3 regions of the Halomonas sp. PAMB 3232 genome follow, and region 3 is predicted to be linked to each of the others. Evidence: predicted binding sites of a transcription regulator. Region 3 holds the regulator's gene; each other region holds the start of a gene.
The links. The regulator LexA, encoded in region 3, represses DNA repair genes until DNA is damaged. The targets are predictions, from matches to a motif close to TACTGTNTANNTANACAGTA.

Region 1 (2,268 bases), 240 kb from region 3:
TCGGTGGAGATCATCGACGAAATTCGCGCTGAGCTCGACGCCCGAGAAGCCCAGACTCAGGAGCTCGAAAAGATGGACACCCTGATGGTCGAGGCCCGGCCGAAGCTTCAGGAGATCCGCGGCTTCTTCGCGCTGGTGCTCGACGAGCTCAAGGCGCGGCGCGGCCCGAACCGTTAGCGTTGGTTAGTCGAACAGGTCGCCCTGAGCACGGGGTGGCCTGAAGTCGCGCGTGTTGAGCCCCTGCTCGGCGCGGGGCTGCATGCCCCATTGACGGCTGGCGCGCTTGAAGCGCTGCTCGATCATGTCGACGAACACGCCTTCACCGCGAAAGCGCTTGCCGAACGCCGCCTCGTTGGTCTTGCCGCCCCGGCACTGGCGAATCAGGCTCATCACCTTGTCGGCGCGCTCGGGATAGTGGGCCATCAGCCACGCCTGGAACAGCGGCGCGACTTCGCGGGGCAGGCGTAGAAGCATCCAGCTCGCGGTGCGCGCGCCGGCGCCGCGGGCCGCTTCGATCAGCCGCTCGATTTCTTGGTCGGTCAGCCCCGGTATCACCGGCGAGATCAACACCCCCACCGGCACCCCGGCGGCGCTGAGTTCGCGAATCACCTTCAGCCGCGCCTGGGGCGAAGCCGCTCGCGGCTCCAGGGTGCGTTTTAGGTCGCTGTCGAGGCTCGTCAGACTCACCAGCACCCGCACCAGCCGGTGCTCGGCCATCTGTTTCAAAAGATCCAGATCGCGCAGCACGAGACTTCCCTTGGTCACCAGCGTGACCGGGTGGCGGCATTCGAGCAAAAACGCGAGGAGGTGTCGGGTGGTGCGATATGTCGCCTCGATCGGTTGATAACAGTCGGTGTTGCCGGACAGGTTGATCGGCCGGCAGACGTAGCCGGGTTTCGCGAGTTCGTCGCGCAGGTGATCGAGCATGCCGGTACGCGCGATCAGCCGGGTTTCGAAATCGAGCCCCGGCGACATGTCCCAGTAGGCGTGCGAGGGCCGGGCGAAGCAGTAGATGCAGCCATGCTCGCAGCCGCGGTAAGGATTGAGCGAGCGATCAAAGGAGAGATCCGGTGAGCTGTTCCACGCAAGCGCGCTCTTGCTTGGCTCCTCGCGTACCTCGGTGGCAAGGCTTAAGGGAGCGTGCTCCTGCCACCAGCCGTCGGATTCCTCGACGCTGACACTGGGCGCAAAGCGGTTGTGCGGGTCGAACGTTGCCCCGCGGCCCTTGTGAACGATACTGCCCGGGGGGAGGGCGCGTGAATCCGACATGACGCTATCCGATCGGCAATAGGTTGGCTGTATGAATATACATTATATTGCCGCTCATGCTAACGACAACCGCTGGCTGTAGTGCACGGAGTGTCACTGAAATCGCGCTAAACGTTCATCCCGCTGTCATCTGGCGTGGCTAATTTAAGCCTCTCTTAATCAATGACTTGGATGAACAGCATGGTCGCTTTCAAACGCTGCGCGCTCGCGCTTGCTTTAGGGTCCGTTTTTGCCACGCCGGCGCTTGCCCAACCACACGGTGCCAAAAACGTCATTCTGATGATCACCGACGGCGCGGGCATCGAAACCTTCCGCGCCGCCAGCTACTACCGCCACGCAGTGCTGGGCCAGGAAGTGTACGACGACTTCGACACTCAGGTCTTCACCGCCACTTACCCGCTGACCACCGCCACCGAGCCGACCATGAGCGACGAAGGCAAGGTCGAGTTCGACCCCGCCGAGCTCTGGAGCGATGAGGCGGCCGAGGGCGTGGGCTTCGAGGGCAAACTGGGCGACTACGACGGCTATTTCGCCGGCTACAACTACGCCCGCGAGAACTTCACCGACAGCGCCGCCGCCGGCACGGCGCTGGCCACCGGCCAGAAGACCTACAACAGCGCCATCAACTGGTCGAACAATGACGAGCGCATGAAGCACATCGGCGAGTACGTGGTCGAGAGCGGTCGGGCGCTGGGCGTGGTGAGCTCGGTGCAGCTGAGCCACGCGACGCCCGCCGCGTTTCTGGGCCACAGCCCCAGCCGCAACGAATACGCAGCACTCGGTGAAGAGATCATCGATTCCGGGCTTGCCACCGTGGTGTTCGGCGCCGGCCACCCGTACTTCGACGACGCCGGTAACGCAGTCGAAAACCCGGACGAAGACGCCTTTCGCTACGTGGGCGGCGAAGCCACCTGGCAGCGCGTGCTCGATGGCGACACCGATTACCAGTTGATCGAAAGCCGCGACGACTTCGAGGCGCTGGCCAACGGCGAGCTGACC
Region 2 (2,268 bases), 1.3 Mb from region 3:
AAGCCGTTGGCGTGGGCAAATACCAGCAAAGGGCGGGAGGGCGTCATGGGCGGCTCAAGGTGGAGGAGAATAGAAGGTAAGCGCAGCCCTTTAGGCCGCCAGAGTTCATACACCTGTTTTAATCGCTGCCCGTGCCGGCGTCAATGCGCCGAAAGGGGAAGTTTCAAAAGAGCGAGAGCTGGGTATCAGGCGCGCTATCGGCCAAGCGGTACCCCACGCCCAGCAGGCGTACCGGGCGGCTTTTGCGGGCCCAACCAACGTTCAAAAGCGTTTCGAACTGGGCCATGTCCGGGGCCGGGTCGGCATGTTCGACGGTGGTTTGGGTAAAGTCGTTGAATTTCACCTTGACCATCAGCCCTTTCACCGCCGGCGGTGGGTCGAGCCGGGCATAGCGCCGCTCCAGGTCCTGCAGGAGTTCGGGAAGTTCGCCCCGGCACGCCTCGAGTGTCGGCAGATCCTGAGAGTAGGTCTGTTCGGTGCTGATCGACTTGCGTTCGCGATGGGTCTTCACCGGGCGCTCATCAAAGCCCCGGCTCAGCTCATGCAGGCGCTTGCCGAAGCGGCCAAAGTATTCGATCAGCTCGGTCAGCGGGCGCGCTTGCAGATCGAGGCAGGTGTGGATATCCAGACTCGCCATTTTCTCGGCGGTGCGCGGGCCCACGCCGTGAATCTTCTTGACCGGGAGCTGCTCGACGAAGCGCTCGACCTCCCCCGGGGCGATGACAAAAAGGCCGTCGGGCTTGTTCCAGTCGCTGGCGATCTTGGCCAGAAACTTATTCGGTGCGACCCCGGCGGACACGGTGATCCCCACGTCCTTTTGCACCCGCTCGCGAATGGCCTGGGCCATCAACGTGGCGCTGCCCTTGAACTGCGTCACCTCGGAAACGTCCAGATACGCTTCGTCCAGCGATAGCGGCTCGATCAGCTCGGTCATCTCGCGGTAAATGGCAAAAACCTGCCGGGCGACCTCCTTGTACTTGGGCATGTCGCCGCGCACGATCGTCAGGTGCGGGCAGCGCTTGAGCGCCTGCCCCATGGGCATCGCCGAGTGGATGCCGTACTCGCGTGCCGGGTAGTTGCAGGTCGCCACCACCCCGCGCTGCTCGACGCTGCCGCCAATGGCGATGGGAATGTCCGTCAGCGCCGGGTTGTCACGCATTTCAACCGCCGCGTAAAAGCAGTCGCAGTCACAGTGAATAATCTTGCGCACGGGCTCCCTGCTTGGCTCACCGTCGAAAGGTTAGCGCCGGGCCGTTAACTGGTCCGGCGCTGTAAAAAATCACAGTGTAGCATAGCCTCGCGCGCCATAGCCTCGCGCGCTTTAGGTGCCACAGAAGGTGCGCAGTACCGCCTGGCTGTCGGTGGCCGGCGCGGCCAGCCGACGCGCCTCGACGGACTCATCGAACGGCGCACTCACCGCGTTCAACAGCGTATGAAACGGCGCGAAATCGCCTTCGATCGCGGCGTCGATCACCTCTTTCACGCGATGATTGCGCGGAATCACGACCGGGTTGGCCCGGCGCATGGCGTCAAATCGCGTGGCATCATTTAGAAGCGGCGCCGCGCGCCACTGCTCGAGCCACGCATCGAGCGCTTCGGGCTGATGGGAAAGCGCCAGCAGCGCCTCGCGACGTTGCGTCTCGAAACTGTCGGCGTAGTGGGTCAGCGCATCGAAGGTGGCGGTCATGTCCATGCGCCCCTGATGCATCACTGTCTTGAGTGCGTCCATCAGCGTGTCGGCGGTATCACCGCCATTCTCGGCGAGCCCGAGTTTGGCGATGCGAAGCGCCTGCCGGGTTTTATCGAAGTGCGCCTCGAAGCCGCGAATCACTTCGACCGCCAGCGCCACGCCCTCCTCGCCCTGCACGTTCATCAGCGGCAGTAAGGTTTCGGCAAAGCGGGCCAGATTCCACTGGGCGACCGCCGGCTGGTTGTTGAAGGCGTAGCGCCCGCCCTCGTCGATCGAGCTGAACACCTTGCGCGGGTCGAACTGCTCCATGAAGGCGCAGGGGCCGTAATCGATGGTTTCGCCGCTGATGCTGGTGTTGTCGGTGTTCATCACGCCGTGGATGAAGCCCAGGCTCATCCAGCGCGCCACGAGCTCGGCCTGGCGACGCGTTACGCACTCCAGAAGCGCCAGATACGGATCATCCTGGTCGCGCGCCTCGGGGTAGTGGCGCGCAATGACGTAGTCCGCCAGCGCACGGGTGGTCTCCTCACCGTGGCGAGCGGCGAACTGGAAGGTGCCCACGCGCACGTGGCTCGAAG
Region 3 (2,268 bases):
GAGCCCGGAGAGCGTGAAGATCACCGTGCCGAGCATGAAGTGCAGCCGCCAGAAGCGCTCGGCGTCGGGCAGGCCGGGTGTGGCGCGGCGAACGAGCTCGACAAAGCGAGTGAAGACATCGCCGTACTGCTCCTGGATATAGCGGCGAAGGTGGCCCTGAGCCTGACTGTAGGCGAGCCCCAGCAGGCGCATGAACACTTTCAAGCTGTTGCGCTCGGCCGGCACGGTCAACACCGTCGTGGCCATGGTTTCGAGCAGTACTTCCAGAGGAATCTCGTCATCACCATAGCGGGCGTGCAGCTCATCCAGCGCTTCGTGAAAGCGTTGGCTGAAGGGGTCGAGATAGCGCGCAAACACCGCCTGAATCAGCGCCTTTTTCGAACCGAAGTGGTAGTTCACCGCCGCCAGGTTCACCCGCGCCTTGCTGGTGATGTTGCGCAGAGAGGTCTCTGCAAAGCCACGCTCGGCGAACAGCACCTCCGCCGTATCCAGAATACGCGTGACGGTATCAGACTGCGCCATGGCGCCCTCCAGAAAACGAGTGTTTAAAACATCGCGAAATAGTAGGTCATTAAAACGCCGGGCTCAATCGTGCGAAACCCTGATATGCCCTCTTTTAAGGGCGAACGGCTTTATAATCCGTGGCTTGAGTCATATACTGGACAGAGGAACATACTGTATACTTAAACACATATATTTAAGTCATTTTTTATAGTTACCTTTTACCCTGGAGTCAGCCATGCCTCGTCCTCTTACCGTTCGTCAGCAGCACGTATTCGATTTTATCGTGAAGACCATGAACGAGTACGGCTACCCACCCACCCGCGCCGAAATCGCCAAAGCGCTGGGCTTTCGCTCACCCAACGCGGCCGAAGAGCACCTGCGCGCGCTCGAGCGCAAGGGCGCCATCCGTATCATTCGCCACACCTCCCGCGGCATCCGCCTGCCAAATCAGGAAGGGGTGGAAGCAGCGGAATCCGCCGCTGAAGCCAGCGACAGCGTCGAATCCGCGACCCAGGGGCTGCCGATCATCGGCGAAGTGGCCGCGGGCAGCCCGATTCTGGCCGCCGAACACATCGATCGTTACTGCCCGCTGCCGGCGGAGTATTTCACGCCGAAGGCCGACTACCTGCTGCGCGTACGCGGGCTGTCGATGAAGGATATCGGCATTCTGGAAGGCGACCTGCTGGCGGTACACCGCACCGAGCGGGTACGCGACGGCCAGATCGTCGTGGCGCGCCTCGAGGACGAAGTCACCGTCAAGCGTTTTCGCCGCGACGGCCACCAGGTCACGCTGCACGCCGAGAACAGCGATTTCGCTCCGATCGAAATCGATCTTCGCACCCAGCAGCTCGATATCGAAGGTGTCGGCGTTGGCGTGATTCGCGGGGGCAGTGGCCAAGCGCTGGGTTAATTGACCTATCGATTGAGACAGGGAAATGTGGCGGTGCCGGGCAACCCTGCGCGAGGGCGCTGTGAACCCTTCCCTGGGCGCTACTTTCGCCATCCATGGCGAAAGACCCTCGCTACGGTCAGCCCGGCACGGCGGCCCGTATTGTCATCCTCAAGCTTATAAACTAAAAACGGGGCACTTTCGTGCCCCGTTTTTTAGTTGAAGACGACCGTCTTGTTGTCGTCGATCAGCACGCGATCTTCCAGGTGCCACCTGAGCCCGCGGGCGAGCACGGACTTCTCCACGTCGCGGCCAAAGCGCACCAGATCCGTGGGCGTGTGACAGTGGCTGACGCGGTGGATGTCTTGTTCGATGATCGGGCCGGCGTCGAGCTCTTCGGTCACGTAGTGGCAGGTCGCGCCGATCAGCTTCACGCCGCGCTCGAACGCCTGGTGATAGGGCTTGGCACCGGCAAACGACGGCAAAAAGCTGTGGTGGATGTTGATGATCTGGCCGGCGTATTGGCTACAGAGCGCCGGCGGCAAAATCTGCATGTAGCGCGCCAGCACGATGCAGTCCGCCTCGAGCGCCTCGACCTGGCGCTGCACCGCATCGAACGCGGGCTGCTTGTCGCTGGGGTCGACCGCGATGTGGTGATAATCGATCCCGTACCACTCGCTTAGCGCGCGCATGTCCGGGTGGTTGGAGATGATGCCCACGATGTCGCAGTCGAGCTCGCCAGCCTGCCAGCGGTAGAGCAGATCGACCAGGCAGTGGGACTCTTTCGACACCATGATCACGACCCGGCGCCGCTTTTGGGTATCGACCAGCGCCCACTGCATCGAAAACGCGTTGGCGATGGGCGCAAACGCCTG

Region 1: RN346_RS10560 (PA0069 family radical SAM protein) is a predicted target of LexA. The motif match lies at 1,295-1,314, and genes of this name have one in related genera.
Region 2: dinB (DNA polymerase IV) is a predicted target of LexA. The motif match lies at 1,268-1,287, and genes of this name have one in related genera.

What each region holds. Positions count from the first base shown of each region.
Region 1 covers NZ_CP134865.1:2,300,743-2,303,010, reverse strand. The annotation lists gene RN346_RS10565 (hypothetical protein) at 1-177, shown strand, start outside; gene RN346_RS10560 (PA0069 family radical SAM protein) at 184-1,269, opposite strand; gene RN346_RS10555 (alkaline phosphatase) at 1,450-2,268, shown strand, end outside.
Region 2 covers NZ_CP134865.1:775,577-777,844, reverse strand. The annotation lists gene RN346_RS03655 (alpha/beta fold hydrolase) at 1-47, opposite strand, end outside; gene dinB (DNA polymerase IV) at 164-1,210, opposite strand; gene RN346_RS03645 (protein adenylyltransferase SelO family protein) at 1,322-2,268, opposite strand, start outside.
Region 3 covers NZ_CP134865.1:2,062,667-2,064,934, forward strand. The annotation lists gene RN346_RS09410 (TetR/AcrR family transcriptional regulator) at 1-522, opposite strand, end outside; gene lexA (transcriptional repressor LexA) at 740-1,414, shown strand; gene purU (formyltetrahydrofolate deformylase) at 1,609-2,268, opposite strand, start outside.